Regions from separate parts of the Streptococcus australis genome, predicted to be linked through region 2. Evidence: predicted binding sites of a transcription regulator. Region 2 holds the regulator's gene; each other region holds the start of a gene.
What was found. The regulator CtsR, encoded in region 2, represses protease genes until heat stress. The targets are predictions, from matches to a motif close to TTGGTCAAAAAAGGTCAAANA.
Positions count from the first base shown of each region.

Region 1: FGK98_RS03300 (ATP-dependent Clp protease ATP-binding subunit) is a predicted target of CtsR. The motif match lies at 6,183-6,203, and genes of this name have one in related genera.
Region 3: FGK98_RS01575 (ATP-dependent Clp protease ATP-binding subunit) is a predicted target of CtsR. The motif match lies at 1,274-1,294, and genes of this name have one in related genera.

Region 1 is NZ_LR594040.1:670,440-678,507, forward strand. Features, by position in the region: gene FGK98_RS03280 (DEAD/DEAH box helicase) at 163-1,506, shown strand; gene metK (methionine adenosyltransferase) at 1,687-2,877, shown strand; gene FGK98_RS03290 (DUF1827 family protein) at 2,944-3,243, opposite strand; gene FGK98_RS03295 (NUDIX hydrolase) at 3,302-3,754, opposite strand; gene FGK98_RS03300 (ATP-dependent Clp protease ATP-binding subunit) at 3,885-6,143, opposite strand; gene FGK98_RS03305 (DUF1797 family protein) at 6,379-6,609, opposite strand; gene FGK98_RS03310 (TfoX/Sxy family protein) at 6,927-7,247, shown strand; gene FGK98_RS03315 (bifunctional methylenetetrahydrofolate dehydrogenase/methenyltetrahydrofolate cyclohydrolase) at 7,396-8,068, shown strand, end outside.
Region 2 is NZ_LR594040.1:1,878,614-1,886,681, reverse strand. Features, by position in the region: gene polA (DNA polymerase I) at 1-1,279, shown strand, start outside; TPP riboswitch at 1,383-1,485, shown strand; gene FGK98_RS09665 (thiamine-binding protein) at 1,559-1,849, shown strand; gene FGK98_RS09660 (ABC transporter permease) at 1,812-2,570, shown strand; gene FGK98_RS09655 (ABC transporter substrate-binding protein) at 2,609-3,616, shown strand; gene FGK98_RS09650 (ABC transporter ATP-binding protein) at 3,616-4,344, shown strand; gene FGK98_RS09645 (CtsR family transcriptional regulator) at 4,463-4,921, shown strand; gene FGK98_RS09640 (ATP-dependent Clp protease ATP-binding subunit) at 4,923-7,355, shown strand; gene FGK98_RS09635 (AAA family ATPase) at 7,501-8,068, shown strand, end outside.
Region 3 is NZ_LR594040.1:277,044-285,111, forward strand. Features, by position in the region: gene pflB (formate C-acetyltransferase) at 1-1,179, shown strand, start outside; gene FGK98_RS01575 (ATP-dependent Clp protease ATP-binding subunit) at 1,574-3,679, shown strand; gene FGK98_RS01580 (S-ribosylhomocysteine lyase) at 3,736-4,218, opposite strand; gene FGK98_RS01585 (ABC transporter ATP-binding protein) at 4,495-5,202, shown strand; gene FGK98_RS01590 (lantibiotic ABC transporter permease) at 5,204-5,992, shown strand; gene FGK98_RS01595 (lantibiotic ABC transporter permease) at 5,992-6,714, shown strand; gene FGK98_RS01600 (response regulator transcription factor) at 6,727-7,425, shown strand; gene FGK98_RS01605 (sensor histidine kinase) at 7,392-8,068, shown strand, end outside.

The sequences.
Region 1 (8,068 bases), 1.2 Mb from region 2:
CTTTTTCTCTTTTTGTATTTTTGTTAGAAATCAAATGTTTAATTTCAAGTCTAAGAGTGGTATTTGGAGAAATTGAGAGCCTTGTGATAGGCCAGAGGAGTTGGACTACTGAAAATGTTCAAAATATGGTATAATGGTTAGATGAATAGAATCGAGGATAATATGTCATTTACGAAATTTCAGTTAAAAAACTATATAGAAAAGGCTTTGGAGGAGTTGAATTTTACAACTCCTACCGAAGTTCAGGAAAAGTTAATTCCCATTGTCTTGGCAGGTCGTGATTTGGTCGGTGAGTCAAAAACAGGTTCAGGAAAGACCCACACTTTTTTGCTCCCCATTTTCCAGCAATTGGATGAAAAAAGTGATAGTGTGCAAGCGGTCATTACTGCTCCAAGTCGTGAGTTAGCTACTCAAATCTATCAAGCGGCTCGTCAGATTGCAGCCCACTCAGATGTCGAAGTCCGTGTGGTCAACTATGTTGGTGGTACGGACAAGGCTCGTCAGATTGATAAGCTCGCGAGCAATCAGCCCCACATTGTCATCGGGACTCCAGGTCGTATCTATGACCTGGTCAAATCTGGTGATTTGGCTATTCACAAGGCCAAGACCTTTGTTGTCGATGAAGCCGATATGACCTTGGATATGGGGTTCTTGGAGACAGTCGATAAAATTGCAGGAAGTCTTCCTAAGGACTTGCAATTCATGGTCTTTTCAGCAACTATTCCACAGAAGTTGCAACCGTTCCTGAAAAAATACTTGTCAAATCCTGTTATGGAAAAAATCAAAACAAAAACAGTCATCTCTGATACCATTGATAACTGGTTGATTTCGACCAAGGGACGCGACAAGAATGCTCAGATTTATGAATTGACTCAGGTCATGCAACCTTATCTGGCTATGATTTTTGTAAATACCAAAACGCGTGCGGATGAATTGCATACATACCTAACAGCTCAAGGTTTAAAAGTAGCTAAGATTCATGGGGATATTGCTCCTCGTGAACGTAAGCGGATCATGAATCAGGTGAAAAATCTCGATTTTGAGTACATTGTCGCAACGGACTTAGCAGCGCGTGGAATTGACATTGAAGGTGTCAGTCATGTCATTAATGACGCGATTCCGCAGGACTTATCTTTCTTTGTACACCGTGTTGGACGGACTGGACGTAATGGTCTACCTGGTACAGCTATTACCCTTTACCAGCCAAGTGATGACTCGGATATCCGTGAGTTGGAAAAATTAGGAATCAAGTTTATTCCTAAGATGGTCAAAGACGGAGAGTTCCAAGATACCTACGATCGTGATCGTCGTGCCAACCGTGAAAAGAAGCAGGATAAACTTGATATTGAAATGATTGGCTTGGTTAAAAAGAAAAAGAAAAAAATCAAACCAGGCTATAAGAAGAAGATTCAATGGGCGGTGGATGAAAAACGTCGCAAAACCAAGCGTGCTGAAAATCGTGCACGTGGTCGTGCCGAGCGTAAAGCCAAACGCCAAACATTTTAAGGACAAAATTGGAGCTGTATGGCTCCTTTTTCTAACTTCGTTTTATGAATTTTCAAAAATACTGCAAAAAAAAATAAAAAGTGGTATAATGATAAGGTTATATAGTCCCGATAAGATGGTAGAAATTTCTATCAGTACTTTGTAACTCTATAACAATATTTTTTAAGGGGGGACATTTTTATGTCAGAACGTAAATTATTCACGTCTGAATCTGTATCTGAGGGGCATCCAGATAAGATTGCAGACCAAATTTCAGATGCGATTTTGGATGCTATTTTAGCAAAGGATCCAGAGGCGCACGTTGCTGCTGAGACAGCTGTATACACTGGTTCTGTCCACGTTTTTGGTGAAATTTCTACAAATGCCTATGTGGATATTAACCGCGTGGTTCGTGATACCATTGCAGAGATTGGTTATACGAATGCAGAATATGGTTTTTCTGCGGAAACAGTTGGAGTTCATCCGTCACTTGTTGAGCAGTCACCAGATATTGCTCAAGGGGTTAACGAAGCCTTGGAGGTTCGTGGAAATGCAGATCAAGATCCGCTTGACTTGATTGGAGCGGGTGACCAAGGTCTCATGTTTGGATTTGCAGTGGATGAGACAGAGGAACTCATGCCATTGCCAATTTCACTTAGTCACAAACTGGTTCGTCGTTTGGCAGAACTTCGCAAGTCTGGTGAAATCAGCTATCTCCGTCCAGATGCCAAATCACAAGTTACAGTTGAGTATGATGAAAATGATCGTCCAGTACGTGTGGACACAGTCGTTATTTCAACTCAGCACGACCCAGAAGTCAGCAATGAACAAATTCACAATGATGTGATTAACAAGGTTATCAAAGAGGTTATCCCAGCCTCTTACTTGGATGAGCAAACAAAATTCTTCATCAATCCGACTGGTCGTTTTGTAATCGGAGGACCTCAAGGAGACTCAGGTTTGACTGGTCGTAAGATCATCGTGGATACGTATGGTGGCTACTCTCGTCATGGTGGTGGTGCCTTCTCTGGTAAGGATGCAACTAAGGTGGACCGTTCAGCTTCTTATGCAGCTCGCTATATTGCCAAGAATATCGTTGCAGCAGGTCTTGCTAAGAAGGCAGAAGTGCAATTGGCTTACGCTATCGGTGTTGCGCAGCCAGTTTCTGTTCGTATCGATACTTTTGGTACAGGAACAGCAGCTGAAAGCAAGCTTGAAAAAGCAGCGCGTCAAATCTTTGACCTTCGCCCAGCAGGAATTATCCAAATGCTAGACCTCAAACGTCCAATTTACCGTCAAACAGCGGCTTATGGACACATGGGACGTACAGATATTGACCTTCCGTGGGAACGTTTGGATAAGGTAGATGCTTTGAAAGAAGCTGTGAAATAAAATTAAAAGATTGGTAGGAACTACTAATCTTTTTTGCAAAAGAAAACCAGCTTTTGGCTGGCTTTCTTATTTTGTAGGAATAGAAATTTCAATCAATTTATCAGAGTAGAGGGTCTTGATATTGGCTTCATCGATCTTATCTTTATCGATTTTGCGTTTCATGAAGAAATCTTGGATGGTTTCGATTTCTGGTTCACGAATAGCGCGGTGTTTGTTGGAAATGAGGATTTCATAGTGAAGCGGGGCTTGTGTGAAAATCACATCTGTGTTTCCAGCAGAATAGACCTCAACAAGGGTCGCGTCAGTACTTTCTAATTGGCTTTTAACAAGTTGCGAGTGTGAATTAGTCGTGTTGATAAGCTTCATAATAGTTCCTCCGATTTTCTAACTCTATTATAGCACTTTTTGGATAAAATCGTGTATTTTAGTCAATTCCATACTGGATTTTCCAAGCTTCAATTCCCCATTTGTGGCTACCCCGTTTGAGTTTTTCTATTGCCTCGTCAATAGGAAACCAAGCAATATGATTAAAATCTTCCAATGGTTTTTGTACTTCTTGGAAAGAAGTAGCTTCATAGAGATAAGCTGGGTTGTAGTAGTAGGTATCACGGTGACGAGAGTAGAAATACTCATCAGCTTGTCCGTAATAGCTTCCGATTTCAGCAGTAAAGCCTAGTTCCTCGATGAGTTCTCTCTTCAGCGCTTCTTGCTGGTTTTCTCCTGCTTCAATCTCTCCACCTGGTAAGAACCAAGCACCATTGGGAGCTTGAACTAGAACGATTTGTTTTTTTTCAGGATCAGGAATAACTACGTAAACGCCATAGCGGTGCTGGTAGGTCACATTCTCTTGTTTTTCACCAAAAGTTGGGTTTGCCATTGAACTTTCCTCGTTCTTTAGTATCTTTATTATTATCATAATGGACGAGGGGCAAGCTGTCAAGAATTTACAGTTATTTTAGTAAAAAAGGTGCAGAAATTGATAGACTTTCTGCACCTGTTAGATCGTTTTATTCTTCTTTTTCAGAAGCAATCTCTTCTGTTTTTTCAGTTTTTTTGGCAGATTTGATTTGAATCTTGCCATTACTTGTCATAACTGCCTTGAGGTCTTTCTCACTTGGGTTTTCAAGGTAGTAATCGGTGATAGCATCCTCGATATGGTCTTGAATGGTACGACGGAGTGGGCGAGCCCCCATTTTTGGATCATAACCTAGGTCAACCAACTTTTCCTTGACTTTGTCAGTTACATCGAGATGGATGTTGTTGCTAGAGAGGCGTTTGTTAACATCTGCTAGCATGAGTTCGACGATTTGGAGGAGGTTGTCCTTGCTGAGAGCTTTGAACTCGATGATGCCGTCAAAACGGTTCATAAACTCTGGACTAAAGAAGTTGCCGAGTTCACCGAGAACAGAGTTGGTTCGACCTTCACGAGCAGCTCCAAAACCAACGCTGGCTTCGGCCTTACCAGTCCCAGCATTTGAAGTCATGATAATGATGGCATCTTTGAAGCTAACAGTCCGTCCTTGCCCATCTGTCAAACGACCATCGTCCAAGACTTGAAGGAACATGTGCATGACATCAGGGTGAGCTTTTTCCACTTCATCGAGAAGGATGAGAGAATAGGGATTACGACGCACTTTTTCTGTTAATTGCCCTGCTTCATCGTAGCCTACATAGCCTGGAGGGGCTCCGACCAATTTAGCAACGCTGTGTTTTTCCATGTATTCACTCATATCAAAGCGAATCATGCTATCAGCTGAACCAAAAAGTTCAATGGCTAGTTGTTTGGAAAGTTCTGTCTTACCGACACCAGTTGGTCCGACAAAGAGGAAACTTCCGATTGGACGGTTGGGAGTACCAAGTCCAACACGATTACGACGGATGGCTTTGGCAATCTTGTCGACAGCCTCGTCTTGTCCGATAACATGGGCCTTTAGGTCTTCTGCTAGATGGATGAGTTGAGACTGTTCTTTTTCTTTTAGTTCTCCAACAGGGATATTGGTTTTCTGCTCGATGATGTGTTCAATCGTTTTCTCGCTAATGATTGGAGTATCCTGATCGGTCACCTTGTTTTTTTGCATTTCCTTGTACTTGGCAATCTGATCACGGAAGTAGGCAGCTTTTTCAAAGTCTTCCTCTCGTGTAGCTTGGGCCTTGAGATTCTCAGCCTCAATTAAACGCTGGTCGATCACTTTGGGATCCACAAAGTTAAGAGTCAGATTCATCTTTGAACCGGCTTCATCCAAGAGGTCAATAGCCTTGTCAGGTAAGAAGCGGTCTTGGATATAGCGATTGGAAAGATTTGCAGCAGCTTCTATAGCCGCATCAGTATACTTGACGTGATGGTAGTCTTCGTATTTCTTTTGAATCCCTTTGAGAATAGTTATGGTTTCTTCGACAGTTGGTTCATCTACCTTGACAGGCTGCATACGGCGCTCTAGGGCAGCATCTTTTTCAATGATACGGTATTCATTGAGAGTAGTAGCACCGACCATTTGCAATTCACCACGGGCAAGGGCTGGTTTGAGGATATTTCCTGCATCCATATTGCCATCGCCCGCAGATCCTGCACCAACAATTTCATGGATTTCGTCGATAAAGAGTATAATGTCCTCGCGTTTGCGAATTTCTTCCATGAGCTTTTGCATACGTTCTTCAAATTGGCCTCGAATCCCTGTTCCTTGGACTAGACTGACCACATCCAGACGGATGACTTGCTTGCCTTGGAGTTTATGGGGAACATCACCATCGACAATTTTTTGAGCTAGACCTTCAACAACGGCTGTTTTACCCACACCTGGTTCTCCGATGAGGACAGGATTGTTTTTGGTTCGACGGTTGAGGATTTCGATAACACGGATAATCTCCTCATCTCGACCGATAACAGGGTCAATATCTCCTCTACGAGCAATCTCAGTAATGTTGATACCATATTCCTCTAGGAGCCCTCTTTCTTGGCTAGGAGGTGTTTGAAGTGGACCACGGTTTTGAGGTCCGTATCCCCCATCGCCCCCATATCCTCCACCTGATTGAGTTGGGGGAACGTTATTTGAAGAAACCCTGAAATTATTCAAATCATTGAAAAAGTCTCCAAAAGGATCAAAGTCTCGATTGTTTAGGTCAGTCATTCCTTTAAAGAGGGTATTATTTGGATCTGTTTTGATAATTTTATAGCAATTTTGACAGAGATCAATTTGCTTTTGCTGTCCATTGATATTGGTATACAGATGAATTGTTGAGTCGTTAATTTTACAGTTTTGACAGAGCATACATCTACCTCATTTCATTCTTATTCTTGGCTTAATAAAAAGGTCAAAAATAGTCAAAGTTTTATACTCTCATTATAGCATGATTAAGGTGTAAAGCAAGTAAAAAGATTGGCCTAGGGAGATTTCGAGAGAAGTTCTTTATGAAAATCTCTGCCGCTGATAATAAGAAAAAATCCTATTTGCAGGGACAAAAAGGATTCTCATTCATCAGTCAGGTTTCCCTGCTGTTATTCTATTAGTAAAGGAGTTCGTAGATCTCCATTGCAATCAAGTCAATGCTATCAAAGGTATAGGTTTCACGTGCTTCAACATCGCGAAGGGTGAAGAGTGATCCATTTTCTTCGTCATAGCTGTAAGCAACTTCTGCAACAACAACTCCTTCACGTTCAAAATTACGTTTTAGATTTCCGCCATCTTTTGTCATAGCTTCTAGGCGGTTGATGATTCTAACCAAATGTGATTCCATTATGATTCTCCTCCATTTCTTATCGTTACTATTTTACCATAAACAACGGGTACTTGACTAGAAAAAACTAAGATTTCTTGCTATTTCTCTATCTCTTGGCAATATTTTTTCTAAATAATAGAAAGGATTGGATTTGAGATCGAATCATGATATAATTATTCATGACTACATTTAAAAAATGGCCTATTTTTCTTTTTATCCAACTCCTTGCCTCGTTTTTTGAAGATAGCCAGTTGCCAAAATATGGTAAATTTGAGCGCTTCTTGAAAAATAGAATGAAGAGGGTTGCGAAGTTTTATACCAATAAGGAGTAGCTAATGGCATCTAGTAAAGAATATTTGACTTATATTTTAGACCAACTATCTGAATTAGAAGATATTACTTATCATCCTATGATGGGAGAGTATATCCTATATTATCGTGAGAAGGTTATTGGTGGAATCTATGATAATCGTTTGTTACTAAAGCCTGTGAAGGTGGTTATGGATCAACTGGGACAGACTAGGCTTGAACGTCCTTATGAAGGAGCCAAGGAGATGATTTTACTAGAAGACCTTGAAGATAAGTCATTTCTAGCGAGACTAATCAAGGATATGTATGAATTCTTACCGGCTCCAAAAGTTAAAAAGAAAGCATGACAGATTTACCTAATGTAAATAGGTATAAAAGCTAGATAGGGGCTTTTTCTTATAGTCTCAGACTATAAGGTCCATTAGTCAAGAAGTGTTAGAATGACAAGGTATTTTTTGATATAATAGAGTATATTTGATAGAAAAGAGAAGAAATATGGCACAGATTATTGATGGGAAGGCTCTTGCAGCTAAGTTACAAGGACAGTTGGCTGAAAATACTGCCAAACTAAAAGAAGAAACAGGTCTAGTTCCAGGATTGGTGGTGATTTTGGTCGGGGACAATCCAGCCAGCCAAGTCTACGTCCGTAACAAGGAACGTTCAGCTCTTGCGGCTGGTTTCCGTAGTGAAGTTGTGCGAGTTCCAGAAACTATAACACAAGAAGAATTGTTGGACTTGATCGCCAGATACAATCAAGATCCAGCTTGGCATGGGATTTTGGTCCAGTTGCCTTTACCTAAACATATTGACGAAGAGGCAGTATTATTAGCCATTGACCCAGAAAAGGATGTGGATGGTTTCCATCCTCTAAATATGGGCCGCCTTTGGTCTGGGCACCCAGTTATGATTCCCTCAACACCTGCTGGGATTATGGAGATGTTTCATGAATATGGGATTGAGTTGGAAGGTAAAAATGCGGTTGTTATTGGTCGTTCGAATATTGTTGGGAAACCGATGGCTCAACTTCTTTTAGACAAGAATGCTACTGTTACTTTAACTCATTCCCGTACAAAAGATTTAGCTCAAGTAGCATCGCAAGCGGATATTCTTGTTGTAGCTATCGGTCGCGCCAAGTTTGTGACTGCTGACTTTGTCAAGCCAGGTGCAG
Region 2 (8,068 bases):
ATTGGTTGAGACTGAGCCTGTTTTACTTGAAAAACTCGGTGAACATGGACAGTTAGATCTCCTCTATGACATGGAGCAACCTCTGGCTTTTGTCCTTGCCAAGATGGAAATCGCTGGAATTACAGTCAAAAAAGAAACTCTGTTTGAGATGCAGGCTGAAAATGAGGTCGTCATTGAGCAACTCACTCAAGAGATTTACGAACTAGCTGGTGAGGAGTTTAATATCAACTCTCCTAAGCAGTTGGGAGTACTGCTCTTTGAAAAGCTTGGTCTTCCTCTAGAATACACTAAGAAAACCAAGACAGGTTACTCGACAGCCGTGGATGTGCTAGAGCGTCTGGCTCCTATTGCGCCAATTGTTAAGAAAATTCTCGATTACCGTCAGATTGCGAAGATTCAATCTACCTATGTGATTGGTTTGCAGGACTGGATTTTGGCTGATGGCAAGATTCACACGCGCTATGTGCAGGATTTGACTCAGACTGGGCGTCTGTCTAGTGTGGATCCAAACTTACAAAATATCCCTGTTCGTTTGGAACAAGGTCGCCTCATTCGAAAGGCCTTTGTGCCTGAGTGGGAGGATAGCGTGCTACTCAGCTCGGACTATTCACAGATTGAATTGAGAGTCTTGGCTCATATTTCTAAAGACGAGCATCTGATTAAGGCTTTCCAAGAGGGAGCAGATATCCATACCTCGACGGCCATGCGGGTCTTTGGAATTGAACGTCCTGAGGATGTGACTCCAAACGATCGTCGTAATGCTAAGGCTGTGAACTTTGGAGTAGTTTACGGGATTTCAGACTTTGGTTTGTCTAATAATCTGGGCATCAGCCGTAAGGAAGCAAAAGCCTACATTGACACTTACTTTGAACGCTTCCCAGGTATTAAAAACTACATGGATGAGGTGGTGCGTGAAGCACGTGATAAGGGCTATGTAGAGACTCTCTTCAAGCGTCGTCGTGAGTTGCCAGATATCAATTCGCGAAATTTCAATATTCGTGGTTTTGCAGAGCGGACAGCGATCAACTCTCCTATTCAGGGTTCGGCAGCAGATATTCTTAAGATTGCGATGATTCAGCTAGATAAGGCTTTGGTAGAAGGCGGTTATCAGACCAAGATGCTCTTGCAAGTGCACGATGAAATCGTCCTTGAAGTTCCGAAATCAGAACTAGCAGCCGTCAAAGCTCTAGTGAAACAAACCATGGAAGAAGCCATCCAGCTCAGTGTACCACTCATTGCTGATGAGAATGAAGGAGCAACCTGGTACGAGGCTAAATAAGAAAGTTATGAAAGAGTTTGAAGCATTTGCCTTCAAGCTCTTTTTCATGGTTTTCTGTAAGCAGTTTCCTTGACTTATCCATTTATTTACGTTATCATATGTCCATATAATATACGGGAGTCTGTGTACAGTCTGAGAGGAAGTGTTAAACTTCGACCGCACCTGATCTGGGTAATGCCAGCGTAGGGAAGGATACTTAGTCGAATTCTGCACCTTTTCCGTATATATGGTAGAGGTTTTTCTTTTTGTCAAAAGGAAACCTGAGAAGAGGAGGTTTTTATGAAAGCAAGCATTGCCTTGCAAGTCTTGCCCCTATCACAGGGGATTGATCGAATTGCTATTATCGATCAGGTGATTGCTTATCTGCAAGCTCAATCTGTGACTATGGTGGTGACACCCTTTGAAACGGTCTTGGAAGGAGAGTTTGATGAGCTCATGCGCATTCTCAAAGAAGCGCTAGAAGTGGCAGGGCAGGAGGCAGATAATGTCTTTGCCAATGTCAAAATAAATGTAGGAGAGATTTTAAGTATTGATGAGAAACTTGAAAAGTATACTGAGACGACACATTAGTCTTTTGGGCTTTATAGGAGTCTTGTCGGTCTGGCAGTTAGCAGGAATATTCAAACTTTTACCCAAGTTTATCCTGCCGACCCCTCTTGAAATTCTCCAGGCCTTTGTTCGTGACAGAGAATTTCTTTGGTACCATAGCTGGGCGACCTTGAGAGTGGCTTTACTGGGTCTAGTCTTGGGAGTCTTGATTGCCTGTCTCATGGCTGTGCTTATGGACAGTTTGACTTGGCTCAATGACCTGATTTATCCTATGATGGTGGTTATCCAGACCATTCCAACCATTGCTATAGCCCCAATTTTGGTCTTGTGGCTGGGTTATGGGATTTTACCCAAGATTGTCTTGATTATTCTGACGACAACCTTCCCTATCATTGTTAGTATCTTGGACGGTTTTAGACATTGTGACAAGGATATGCTGACCTTGTTTAGTCTGATGCGAGCAGACCCTTGGCAAATCCTGTGGCATTTTAAAATCCCGGTTAGCCTGCCTTACTTTTATGCAGGTCTGAGGGTCAGTGTCTCCTACGCCTTTATCACAACCGTGGTATCTGAGTGGTTGGGAGGGTTTGAAGGTCTTGGTGTTTATATGATTCAGTCTAAAAAACTGTTTCAGTATGATACCATGTTTGCTATTATTATTCTGGTATCGATTATCAGCCTTTTGGGTATGAAATTGGTCGATGTTAGTGAAAAATATGTTATTAAATGGAAACGTCCCTAAGATAAGGATGTTTTAGAAAAAGAAAAGAGGAAATGAAAATGAAGAAAACATGGAAAGTGTTTTTAACGCTTGTAACAGCTTTTGTAGCTGTCGTGCTTGTGGCCTGTGGGCAAGGAACTGCTTCTAAGGACAACAAAGAAGCAGAACTTAAGAAAATTGACTTTATCCTAGACTGGACCCCAAATACCAACCACACAGGGCTTTATGTTGCCAAGGAAAAAGGTTATTTCAAAGAAGCTGGAGTGGATGTTGACTTGAAATTGCCACCAGAAGAAAGCTCATCTGACTTGGTAATCAATGGCAAGGCACCATTTGCAGTGTATTTCCAAGACTACATGGCTAAGAAATTGGAAAAAGGGGCAGGAATTACTGCTGTTGCCGCTATCGTAGAACACAATACATCAGGAATCATCTCTCGTAAATCTGACAATGTAAGCAGTCCAAAGGACTTGGTTGGGAAGAAATACGGAACTTGGAATGACCCGACTGAGCTTGCTATGTTGAAAACCTTAGTAGAATCTCAAGGTGGAGACTTTGAAAAGGTCGAAAAAGTACCAAACAACGACTCAAACTCAATCACACCGATTGCCAATGGCGTCTTTGACACTGCTTGGATATACTACGGTTGGGATGGTATTCTTGCCAAATCTCAAGGCGTAGACGCTAACTTCATGTACTTGAAAGACTATGTCAAGGAGTTTGACTACTACTCACCAGTCATCATCGCAAACAACGACTATCTCAAAGACAACAAAGAAGAAGCTCGCAAAGTCATCCAAGCCATCAAAAAAGGCTACCAATATGCCATGGAACATCCAGAAGAAGCTGCGGATATTCTTATCAAGAATGCACCTGAACTTAAGGAAAAACGTGACTTTGTCATCGAATCTCAAAAATACTTGTCAAAAGAATATGCAAGTGACAAGGAAAAATGGGGACAGTTTGACGCCACTCGCTGGAATGCCTTCTACAAATGGGATAAAGAAAATGGTATCCTCAAAGAAGACTTGACTGACAAAGGCTTCACTAACGAATTTGTAAAATAATGACAGAAATTAGACTAGAACACGTAAGCTATGCCTACGACGATGATAAGATTTTAGAGGATATTAACCTGCAGGTGACTTCGGGTGAAGTGGTTTCTATCCTAGGTCCTAGTGGTGTAGGCAAAACCACCCTCTTTAATCTAATCGCAGGGATTTTAGAGGTCCAGTCGGGAAGAATTGTCCTTGACGGCGAGGAAAATCCCAAAGGTCGCGTGAGTTATATGTTACAAAAGGATCTCCTCTTGGAGCATAAGACAGTCCTTGGCAATATTATCCTGCCCCTCTTGATTCAAAAGGTTGATAAGGCAGAAGCCATTGCCCGAGCGGATGAAATTCTTGCGACCTTCCAGTTGACAGCTGTAAGGGACAAGTATCCTCACGAACTCAGTGGAGGGATGCGTCAGCGTGTGGCCTTACTCCGCACCTACCTTTTCGGGCACAAACTCTTTCTCTTAGACGAGGCCTTTAGTGCCTTGGATGAGATGACCAAGATGGAACTTCACGCTTGGTATCTGGAGATTCACAAGCAACTAGAGCTGACGACACTCATCATCACACACAGTATCGAGGAGGCCCTCAACCTCAGTGACCGCATCTATATTCTAAAAAATCGGCCTGGACAGATTGTTTCTGAAGTTAAACTAGATTGGTCCCAGAGCGAAGACAAGGAAGTCCAAAAAATTGCCTATAAGCGTCAAATCTTGGCGGAATTGGGATTAAATACTTAGAAAAATAGGGAGTTGGTGAAGATTATTCTTTACTTGCTCCCTTTTCCTTTAAAAAAATCAAAAATTTCGGTATAATAGTCAAAGATAGTCAAGGTTCAAAGAAGGAGTTTGATTTACTATGAGATTTAAAAATACATCAGATCATATCGAAGCCTATATCAAGGCAATTTTAGACCAATCTGGTATCGTGGAATTGCAGCGGAGCCAGTTGGCAGATACCTTTCAGGTTGTGCCGAGTCAGATCAACTATGTAATCAAGACACGTTTTACTGAAAGCAGAGGTTACTTGGTTGAGAGCAAGCGGGGTGGCGGAGGCTACATTCGCATAGGCCGGATTGAGTTTTCCAATCATCATGAGATGCTCCGCGATTTGCTTTACTCGATTGGTGAGCGAGTTAGTCAGGAGATTTATGAAGATATTCTCCAGCTTTTGGTTGAGCAGGACTTGATGACCAAGCAGGAGATGACCTTGCTGACTTCAGTAGCAACGGATCGTGTCCTAGGGGAAGAATCCTCAGTTGTCCGTGCCAATATGCTCCGACAGCTATTACAAGAGGTAGATAGAAAAGAGAAGTAAGATGAACTATTCAAAAGCATTGAATGAATGTATCGAAAGTGCCTACATGGTTGCAAGCCATTTTGGAGCTCGATATCTAGAGTCTTGGCATTTATTGATTGCCATGTCCAATCACAGTTACAGTGTGGCAGGTGCGACTCTAAATGATTACCCATACGAGATGGACCGTTTAGAAGAGGTTGCTTTAGAACTGACTGAAACGGACTATAGCCAAGACGAAACCTTTACGGAATTGCCCTTTTCCCATCGTTTGGAGGTTCTCTTTGCAGAAGCAGAGTATGTGGCCTCAGTGGTCCACGCAAAGGTGCTAGGGACAGAGCATGTCCTCTATGCGATTTTGCATGACGGCAATGCCTTGGCAACTCGCATCTTGGAGAGAGCAGGCTTTTCTTATGAAGACCAGAAAGATCAGGTCAGAATTGCTGCTCTTCGTCGCAATTTAGAGGAACGTGCTGGTTGGACTCGTGAAGACCTCAAGGCTTTGCGTCAACGTCATCGCACGGTTTCTGATAAGCAAAATTCCATGGCCAATATGATGGGCATGCCACAGAATCCAAGTGGTGGTCTAGAGGACTACACGCATGACCTGACGGAGCAAGCGCGCTCTGGCAAGTTAGAGCCAGTTATCGGTCGTGACAAGGAAATCTCACGTATGATTCAGATTTTGAGTCGAAAGACCAAAAACAATCCGGTCTTGGTTGGAGATGCTGGTGTCGGGAAAACAGCTCTGGCCCTTGGCCTTGCCCAGCGTATTGCTAGTGGGGATGTACCTACGGAAATGGCAAAGATGCGTGTTCTAGAACTTGATTTGATGAATGTCGTTGCGGGAACACGATTTCGTGGTGACTTTGAAGAGCGCATGAACAATATCATCAAGGATATTGAGGAAGATGGCAAAGTAATCCTCTTTATCGATGAACTCCACACCATCATGGGTTCTGGTAGCGGTATTGACTCGACTCTGGATGCAGCCAATATCTTGAAGCCAGCCTTGGCTCGTGGAACTTTGAGAACTGTTGGTGCAACCACTCAGGAAGAATACCAAAAGCACATCGAAAAAGATGCGGCCCTTTCTCGTCGTTTTGCCAAAGTGACGATTGAAGAGCCAAGCGTGACCGACAGTATGATTATTTTACAGGGTTTGAAGGCGACTTATGAGAAACATCACCGTGTGCAAATCACAGATGAAGCGGTTGAAACAGCTGTCAAGATGGCTCATCGTTACTTGACTAGTCGTCACTTGCCAGACTCTGCTATCGATCTCTTGGACGAAGCAGCGGCAACAGTGCAAAATAAGGCAAAGCATGTGAAAGCAGACGAATCCGACTTGAGTCCAGCTGACAAGGCCTTGATGGATGGTAAGTGGAAACAAGCAGGTCAGCTAATCGCAAAAGAACAAGAATTGCCTGTCTATAAAGACTTGGTGACAGAATCTGATATTTTGACCACCTTGAGCCGCTTGTCAGGTATCCCAGTCCAAAAACTGACGCAAACAGATGCTAAGAAATATCTGAACTTGGAAGCAGAACTCCACAAACGTGTCATCGGTCAAGATCAAGCTGTTTCAAGTATTAGCCGTGCGATTCGTCGTAACCAGTCAGGTATTCGCAGTCACAAACGTCCGATTGGTTCCTTTATGTTCCTGGGACCAACGGGTGTCGGTAAGACCGAATTGGCCAAGGCTTTGGCAGAAGTTCTCTTTGATGACGAATCAGCCCTTATCCGCTTTGATATGAGTGAGTATATGGAGAAATTTGCAGCCAGCCGTCTCAACGGAGCGCCTCCGGGTTATGTGGGCTACGAAGAAGGTGGGGAGTTGACTGAGAAGGTTCGCAACAAACCATACTCCGTTCTTCTCTTTGATGAGGTCGAGAAGGCCCACCCAGACATCTTTAATGTCCTCTTGCAAGTCTTGGACGACGGTGTCTTGACAGATAGCAAGGGGCGCAAGGTTGACTTTTCAAATACTATTATCATCATGACATCAAACCTTGGTGCGACGGCTCTTCGCGATGATAAGACAGTTGGTTTTGGGGCCAAGGACATTCGTTTTGACCAGGAAAATATGGAAAAACGAATCTTCGAAGAGTTGAAAAAAGCTTATCGACCAGAGTTTATCAACCGTATTGATGAAAAGGTGGTCTTCCACAGTTTGGATAGCGACCACATGCAGGAAATTGTCAAGATCATGGTTAAACCATTAATTTCTAGCTTAGCAGAGAAAGGCATCGACTTGAAACTGCAGACTTCGGCACTGAAGTTGCTAGCTAGTCACGGTTACAATCCAGAAATGGGAGCCCGCCCACTTCGCAGAACACTGCAAACAGAGGTGGAAGACAAGTTAGCAGAACTCCTTCTCAAGGGAGAACTGGTAGCAGGTAAGACTCTCAAGATTGGTGTCAAAGCTGGTCAATTAAAATTTGATATTTCTTAAAAATGGAGAGTCAGGAGCAATCCTGATTCTTTTTTTGGAACCTTTTTATAAAAAATAATAAAAACTATTGACAACACAAAAATATAGTATATAATAAAAACATAGAAAAACAAAAATATAGAAAATTATAAAAAAGAAAGCGTGTATGAAAAAGAAAATAGCAGTAGTATTTGGGACCTTTGCCCCTCTCCATCAGGGGCATATCGATTTAATCCAGCGAGCAAAGCGTCAGTGTGATCAGGTCTGGGTAGTCGTTTCAGGCTACGAGGGAGACCGAGGTGAGCAGGTAGGTTTAAGTCTTCAAAAACGATTTCGCTATATCCGAGAGGCTTTTCGTGATGACGATTTGACCTCTGTCTGCAAGCTGGATGAGACCAACCTTCCCCGTTACCCTATGGGCTGGCAGGAGTGGTTGGACCAGATGTTAGCGGAGATTTCCTATGATGAAAACCAGCAAGAACTAATCTTCTTTGTAGGAGAAGCAGGCTATCAGCAAGAATTAGCTAAACGTGGCTTTGAGACTGTCTTGCAAGAAAGAAAGTTTGGTATCTCAGCGACTATGATTCGAGAAAATCCAAGCAAATATTGGAAATACATCGCTCAACCCTTCCGTCGTCAGTTTACAAAGAAAGTGTTGATTATGGGAAGTGCCAGCAATGGGAAGACCACTTTAGCAAAGGATTTGGCAAGGTATTACGATGTGCCCGTTAGTC
Region 3 (8,068 bases), 1.6 Mb from region 2:
TTCCGTCGCTACTGTATGCATATGAGCCACAAACACTCTTCTATCCAATACGAAGGTGTAACTACAATGGCTAAAGACGGATACGGAGAGATGAGCTGTATCTCATGCTGTGTGTCACCACTTGACCCAGAAAACGAAGAACAACGCCACAACATCCAGTACTTCGGTGCTCGCGTAAACGTGTTGAAAGCCCTTCTTACTGGTTTGAATGGTGGTTACGACGATGTTCACAAAGACTACAAAGTATTTGACATCGAACCAATCCGTGACGAAGTTCTCGAATTTGAATCAGTTAAAGCCAACTTCGAAAAATCTCTTGACTGGTTGACTGACACTTACGTAGATGCTTTGAACATCATCCACTACATGACTGACAAGTACAACTACGAAGCTGTTCAAATGGCCTTCTTGCCAACTAAACAACGCGCTAACATGGGATTCGGTATCTGTGGATTTGCGAATACAGTTGATACATTGTCAGCTATCAAGTACGCTACAGTTAAACCAATCCGTGACGAAAATGGCTACATCTACGATTACGAAACAATCGGTGAATACCCACGTTGGGGTGAAGATGACCCACGTTCAAACGAATTGGCAGAATGGTTGATCGAAGCTTATACAACTCGTCTACGTAGCCACAAACTATACAAAGACGCAGAAGCTACAGTATCACTTTTGACAATCACATCTAACGTTGCTTACTCTAAACAAACTGGTAACTCACCAGTCCACAAAGGTGTATACCTCAACGAAGATGGTTCTGTGAACTTGTCTAAACTTGAATTCTTCTCACCAGGTGCTAACCCATCTAACAAAGCTAAAGGTGGATGGTTGCAAAACTTGAACTCACTTGCGAGTCTTGACTTTAGTTATGCGGCTGACGGTATCTCATTGACAACTCAAGTATCACCACGTGCTCTTGGTAAGACTCGTGACGAACAAGTTGATAACTTGGTAACAATCCTTGATGGTTACTTCGAAAATGGTGGACAACACGTTAACTTGAACGTTATGGACTTGAACGATGTTTACGAAAAGATCATGTCAGGTGAAGACGTTATCGTACGTATCTCTGGATACTGTGTAAACACTAAATACCTCACACCAGAACAAAAAACTGAATTGACACAACGTGTCTTCCACGAAGTTCTTTCAATGGATGATGCATTGAGCTAATATTCAATTAGAATAATAAGAAGGCCAGTCGATATGACTGGCTTTTTGCGTCCTTGAAAAATTTTAAAAAAATTAGTCAAATTTGGTCAAAAAGTTATTGACTTTTACTGACCAATGTGATATAGTAGAAACATAAGGAAAATGAATTCCTTAAAAGGCTCATTTTCAACGAATTAGTCTTTGAGAATGAGGTATAGAATCCCGAGAAAGGGGTGAGGCCTATGTTTAATCTAACAGACTTTGAAAAGAAGATGATAAAAGGCTTATTTAAAAAAGAAAAACCAGAAATTATACGTAGAGTAGTCAGATAGCTAGTCTAAATTTTTTAAAACAAAGGTCAAAGATAGTCAATATCAGAGATCGCAAATCATAAACAATAAATGAGGTAAAAAATATGAACAACAACTTTAATAACTTTAACAACATGGATGATTTATTTAATCAATTGATGGGTGGTATGCGAGGGTACAGTTCTGAAAACCGTCGCTACTTGATTAATGGACGAGAAGTGACACCTGAGGAATTTGTTCAGTATCGTGCAACTGGGAAATTACCAGGAAATGCAGAATCTGATGCGCAAATGCAACAACATGCTTCAGGTATGAAACAAGACGGCGTCCTTGCTAAACTGGGCCGTAACTTGACAGCGGAAGCTCGTGAGGGCAAGTTGGATCCTGTAATCGGACGAAACAAGGAAATTCAAGAAACATCTGAAATCCTCTCACGTCGTACCAAGAACAATCCTGTTCTAGTAGGAGATGCAGGTGTTGGTAAGACAGCAGTTGTCGAAGGCCTAGCGCAAGCCATTGTGAACGGAGATGTTCCAGCTGCTATTAAGAACAAGGAAATCATTTCCATTGATATCTCAGGTCTCGAGGCTGGTACTCAATACCGTGGTAGCTTTGAAGAAAATGTGCAAAATCTAGTCAACGAAGTGAAAGAAGCAGGAAATATTATCCTCTTCTTTGATGAAATTCACCAAATTCTTGGTGCTGGTAGCACTGGTGGTGATAGTGGCTCTAAGGGGCTCGCAGATATTCTCAAGCCAGCTCTTTCCCGTGGTGAGTTGACCGTTATTGGAGCGACAACTCAGGATGAATACCGCAACACTATCTTGAAGAATGCAGCTCTTGCTCGTCGTTTCAACGAAGTCAAGGTCAATGCTCCTTCGGCTGAAGATACTTTCAAAATCCTTCAAGGAATCCGTGATCTCTATCAACAACACCACAATGTCATCTTGCCAGACGAGGTCTTGAAAGCAGCAGTGGATTATTCGATCCAATACATTCCTCAACGTAGTTTGCCTGATAAGGCTATCGACCTTGTCGATGTAACGGCAGCTCACTTGGCAGCTCAACATCCTGTAACAGATGTGCATGCTGTTGAACGGGAGATTGAGGCAGAAAAAGACAAGCAAGAAAAGGCAGTGGAGGCAGAAGATTTTGAAGCAGCTCTCAATGCTAAAACACGCATTGCAGAATTAGAGAAAAAAGTCGAAAACCACACAGAAGACATGAAAGTGACTGCCACTGTCAATGATGTGGCCGAGTCCGTAGAGCGTATGACTGGTATCCCAGTGTCTCAAATGGGGGCATCTGATATCGAACGCCTAAAAGATATGGCCCATCGCTTGGAACACAAGGTAATCGGCCAAGATAAGGCGGTTGAAGCTGTAGCTCGTGCTATCCGTCGTAACCGTGCTGGTTTTGATGAAGGCAATCGCCCAATCGGTAGCTTCCTATTTGTAGGGCCTACTGGAGTTGGTAAGACAGAACTTGCTAAGCAATTGGCACTGGATATGTTTGGAACCAAGGATGCGATCATCCGCTTGGATATGTCTGAATACAGTGACCGCACAGCTGTATCTAAGCTGATCGGTACAACAGCCGGTTATGTAGGATATGATGACAACAGCAATACCTTGACAGAACGTGTTCGTCGCAATCCATACTCTATCATTCTCTTGGACGAAATTGAAAAGGCTGATCCTCAAGTAATCACCCTTCTCCTCCAAGTCCTAGATGATGGTCGTTTAACTGATGGTCAAGGAAATACAGTGAACTTCAAGAACACTGTCATTATCGCGACATCAAACGCTGGATTTGGCTATGAAGCCAACTTGACAGAAGATGCGGATAAACCAGAATTGATGGATCGTTTGAAACCATTCTTCCGTCCAGAGTTCCTTAACCGCTTTAACGCTGTTATCGAGTTCTCACACTTAACTAAGGAAGATCTTTCTAAGATTGTGGACTTGATGTTGGCTGAGGTCAACCAAACCTTGGCTAAGAAAGACATTGATTTGGAGGTCAGCCAAGCAGCTAAGGACTTTATCACAGAAGAAGGTTATGACGAAGTCATGGGTGTTCGTCCTCTCCGTCGTGTAGTTGAACAACAAATCCGTGATAAGGTGACGGACTTCCATTTGGATCATCTAGATGCCAAACATCTGGAAGCAGATATGGAAGATGGCGTCTTGGTCATTCGTGAAAAAGCCTAACTTAAGATTTTGAGAAAAAATAAGGAACTAGCTAAAAAGCTGGTTCCTTTTTGTGTTTAGATGATATGGCGCTCAAAGGCATCATCTGAGATTCCTTGTTCCAAGATGAGTTTCGCCCATTCTTTAGCAGAAAAGAGGCTGTGGTCCTTGTAGTTTCCGCAAGATTCGATGCTTGTCCCTGGGACATCTTCCCAAGTAGTGGTTTCAGCAATTTCTTTGAGCGAATCCTTGATAACAGCCGCGATTTCAGCACTGGTATGGTGACCCCACATAATCATGTGGAAGCCTGTCCGGCAGCCAAAGGGTGAACAGTCAATCATACCGTCAATGCGGGAACGGATGAGTTTGGCTAAGAGGTGTTCGATAGTGTGAAGGCCAGCGGTAGGGATAGAGTCTTCATTTGGTTGCACCAAGCGAATATCAAAGTTGGAGATGACATCTCCCTTTGGCCCTGTTTCTTCCCCAATCAAGCGAACATAGGGTGCTTTGACAATGGTGTGGTCAAGTTCAAAACTTTCAACAATAACTTCTTTTGACATGGTCGTTCCTTTCAGTTTTCTTCTTTCATTATATCATAAAGCCTGCTCTTGATGGAGTTTAATAAATGACTTTTTGGTATAACAAAGTCTCCATACAAAACTCGCAGAATTATAAAGAAAGAATGGGGTAAAGGAAAAGAAAAACTGAGTTCTTTCTAATGAAGTTAGAGCGACTTTTGAAAGGTGGGATCAACTTTTAGAATTTCTGCTTAATCTCTGAACTAATTCTGAACTAGATTGGGTATACTGGAGAAAATAAAGATAAAGGAGTTCAGTATGGAACATATGGTGAAAATAGAAGGAGTCTGCAAAAAGCATGGCAGCAAGCAGATTTTAGAAGATATTTCTTTTACAGCTAGAAGCGGTCGGATTACAGCTTTTCTAGGCCCAAATGGTGCAGGGAAAAGTTCGACCTTGAGGATTCTCTTGGGATTAGATCGGGCGACAGCAGGGACTGCGACTTTTGATGGACAAACCTATCAGTCAATGACCTATCCACTCAGAACGGTAGGTGCAGCCTTTGATGGCATTGGCGGTTTGCCAAATCGTAAGGTCTATGATCACCTGCGAATTATTGCGGCGAGCAATGCTATTCCCAAGCCTCGGATTGATGAGGTTTTGGAGATGACTGGAATTGCTCATAAGAGAAAGGACCTCTTATCAAGCCTGTCTCTGGGGGAAGGTCAGCGCTTGGGTTTGGCTGCAGCTTTGCTGGGTGATCCTCAGTTTCTTATATTAGATGAGCCGACTAATGGACTGGATCCAAGTGGGATTAAGTGGTTTAGAAAGTTCATCCGTCAGCAGGCTGATTTAGGGAAAACGGTACTTCTATCTTCTCATATCCTATCAGAGGTGCAAATGGTGACAGATGATGTAGTCTTGATTCATCATGGGCGAATTATTGAGCAGGGACAATTGGAAGAGGTACTGCAAGATTCAGACAGTCTAGAAGATCTCTTCTTTGATTTGACAGAGGAGGTTTAAGATGAAAGAAACGATGTCCTTATTGCATTCAGAATGGTTGAAAATCCGCTCAACCAAGGCTTTCAGAGTGAGTATGGCATTCATCCTACTCTTGGTGCCTGCCGTATCCTGGCTGGAGGGTCGACAGTATTTATCTGTCGGCTTGGATGCCACACCTGAGACTGTTCCCGGCCTCGCAGAAGCCATTGACCCACTGGAGTATCTAGGCCTCAATGGGGCTTCTATGGCGGGCATGGTTTTGGTCATCTTAGCTGGAATTTTGGGGGCTATGGAATTTCAGTCTCATAGCTTGAGAACCAGTCTTTTATCCTGTAATAACCGCCTGAAGCTGCTTGTCGGAAAACTCATGACCTTTGCTTGCTTTTCTCTTACCACTAGCTTTTTATCGATTTACTTTAGTTATATGGTCATGCATCTGGCTTTAGGAAAGGAAGGGCTTAATCCGATTCTGCTCAATCAGGCTGCTTGGAGTCTGATTTTGTGGAAAACCTTATCTCTAACCCTATTGGGAATTCTTTCGTTTTTGTTAGGTTTATTGGCTCGGACCATGTTAGTTCCTCTGCTTTTTCTCGTGCCACAGATCTATAATCTAGGAAACTACCTGGCATCTCACACGAGTTGGGGAGCTTATTTGCCACAGCCAGCAGGAGAGTTGTTTACTGCAACGCCAACTTCCCAATATGTCAACAATCCCTTGCAAGGGCTGTTGATACTTGGCGCATGGATACTAATCATCGGCGGCATGACTTCTCTGCGCTTTTTGAAGACGGATTTAGGAGGGCGCTACTGATGATAAAAGCTCTGCTTAGAAGTGAATGGATTAAGTTCCGTTCTTACTATCTCGCTCTTGGTGCAGCCTTGGTGGCTATGGTAGCTGTTCCATTTTTTCTGATGAATCTTGACTACAGTCAGACAGCAGTTGGTCAGACGAAGGCTCTGAGCGAGGTTTTGCATGCCCTCTATCTGGCGCAGCCTGTCATCGTCATCTTCACTTCTCTCTATTTTGCCCAAGAGTTTGTCAAGTCTGGGATGCGAACGAATTTTCTAACCGTATCAAATAGAAAGGCTTGGTTGGCTGGGAAATTCCTTTTTCTGACCTTGCTGCTCTTGTTTCTCTACAGTGTCATGATAGGCAGCTGTTTCCTTGTTATGCTGGCTCGTTTTGACCTAGACTTTAGCTGGTCCTTACTGGGGAAATTCTTCTATTACAGCTCTTTTGGTCTTCTCAGCAATATTTTTCTGGCTTTTTTAACTGCGGGCCTCGCTTTGCTATTTCAATCTTGGGTTGTGCCGATGTCGGTGCTCTTTCCTCTCCTGATTGGACTCAGCCGTTTATTGGCAACTTTTATCCAGGAAGCAAAATACCTGCCCGATCTGGCTACGCTAAATCTTTTTGACTATGAAGGGCTTCAGCATTCAATAGATTTATCAGGGTTGGGAATACAGCTGTTCTGGTTAGCTTTGGTTTGGAGCTCTGCTATATTCTTAACCTTGAAACAAGATGTTCGCTAGAGGTATGCTATAATGGAAAATATGAGACAGTATCGTATTTTGGTGGTTGATGACGACCGGAGCATTTTGAAACTGGTGAAAAACGTCCTAGAGCTCGATGCTTATGATGTGACGACGCTTGATTGGATAGAAGAGCTAGAGCTGACACATTTTGTCGGATATGACTTGATTCTGCTGGATGTGATGATGGAGCCTGTTAATGGTTTTGAGCTGTGTTCCTACATTCGTCCTCATCTTTCTTGCCCAATCATATTTCTGACGGCTAAGGAGTTGGAGGCGGACAAGGTGGAAGGGCTCTTTCGCGGAGCAGATGACTATATTGTCAAACCTTTTGGAACCAAAGAATTGCTGGCGCGTGTCAGAGCGCATATTCGGCGGGAGGAAAGACGGGAGGAGCGCTATTCTGAAGTTGCTTCTTGCCAATTTTATCCAGAGCGCTATGAAGTGGCCTGTTTTGGTAAAGTCTTGAAATTTTCAGAGCGAGAGTTTAAATTGCTGCATTTACTAGCTAGCAATCCCAAGCAGACCTTTTCAGCTGAACGCCTGCATACCTTACTTTACCCAGAAAGTTCAGAAACACAGCTTCGCTCCATCTCAGAATATGTATATCAGATTCGCCAAAAATGCAAACAAGAAGGGCTGCAAGCAATCGCAACAGTGAGAGGAGTAGGCTATAGATGGCAATTAGAACCCGAAATTTCAAAAGCCTAGTCTGGACAACCAGTTTAAAAATCGTCTTTTTTCATGTTTTGATTTTTGTGCTTATCGGCTATGAATTTACACAAGGCAGCGATTATGTCCTTTTCACCTTGTTCTTTTGGGCAGGGAGCTTACTGCTGATTACTTTTTATCATATTTTGAAATTGCTCCGAAAAATCGACAGGGAAATAAAAATGCTAAAGAGCGAGAAGCTTTTAGAAGAAAATCAAAGTCAGCTTTTTCGGATTGAGGAGATGCTAGAAGTCTACAGCGATTTACGAAGCAGCCACCAAGAAAATGCTCGTCTTCTAGAAAAAGAGCAGCGGCATAATCAGGAGTTGATTTTACAGCTATCAGCGACATCGCACGATTTGAAGACGCCCCTAACTGTGATTAAGGGGAATGCTGAGCTCTTGGAGTTGGCGCAGTTGAGCCAGCCGCAGGCAGACTATGCTGCTGAGATTTTGCAGGCCAGTCACAAGATGGAAGAGTATTGTGGCTCTTTGATTGATTACGCTAAGACTTTTCAGATTGATTCTAATCAGTTCAGTCAGCTTTCCTTAGAGGACTTTTTGGCTGATCTCCAGGACGATTGGGCACTGTTCAGCAAACAGGAAAGCTATCGTTTTTCTCTCCAAGAAGATTGTGAGCCTGG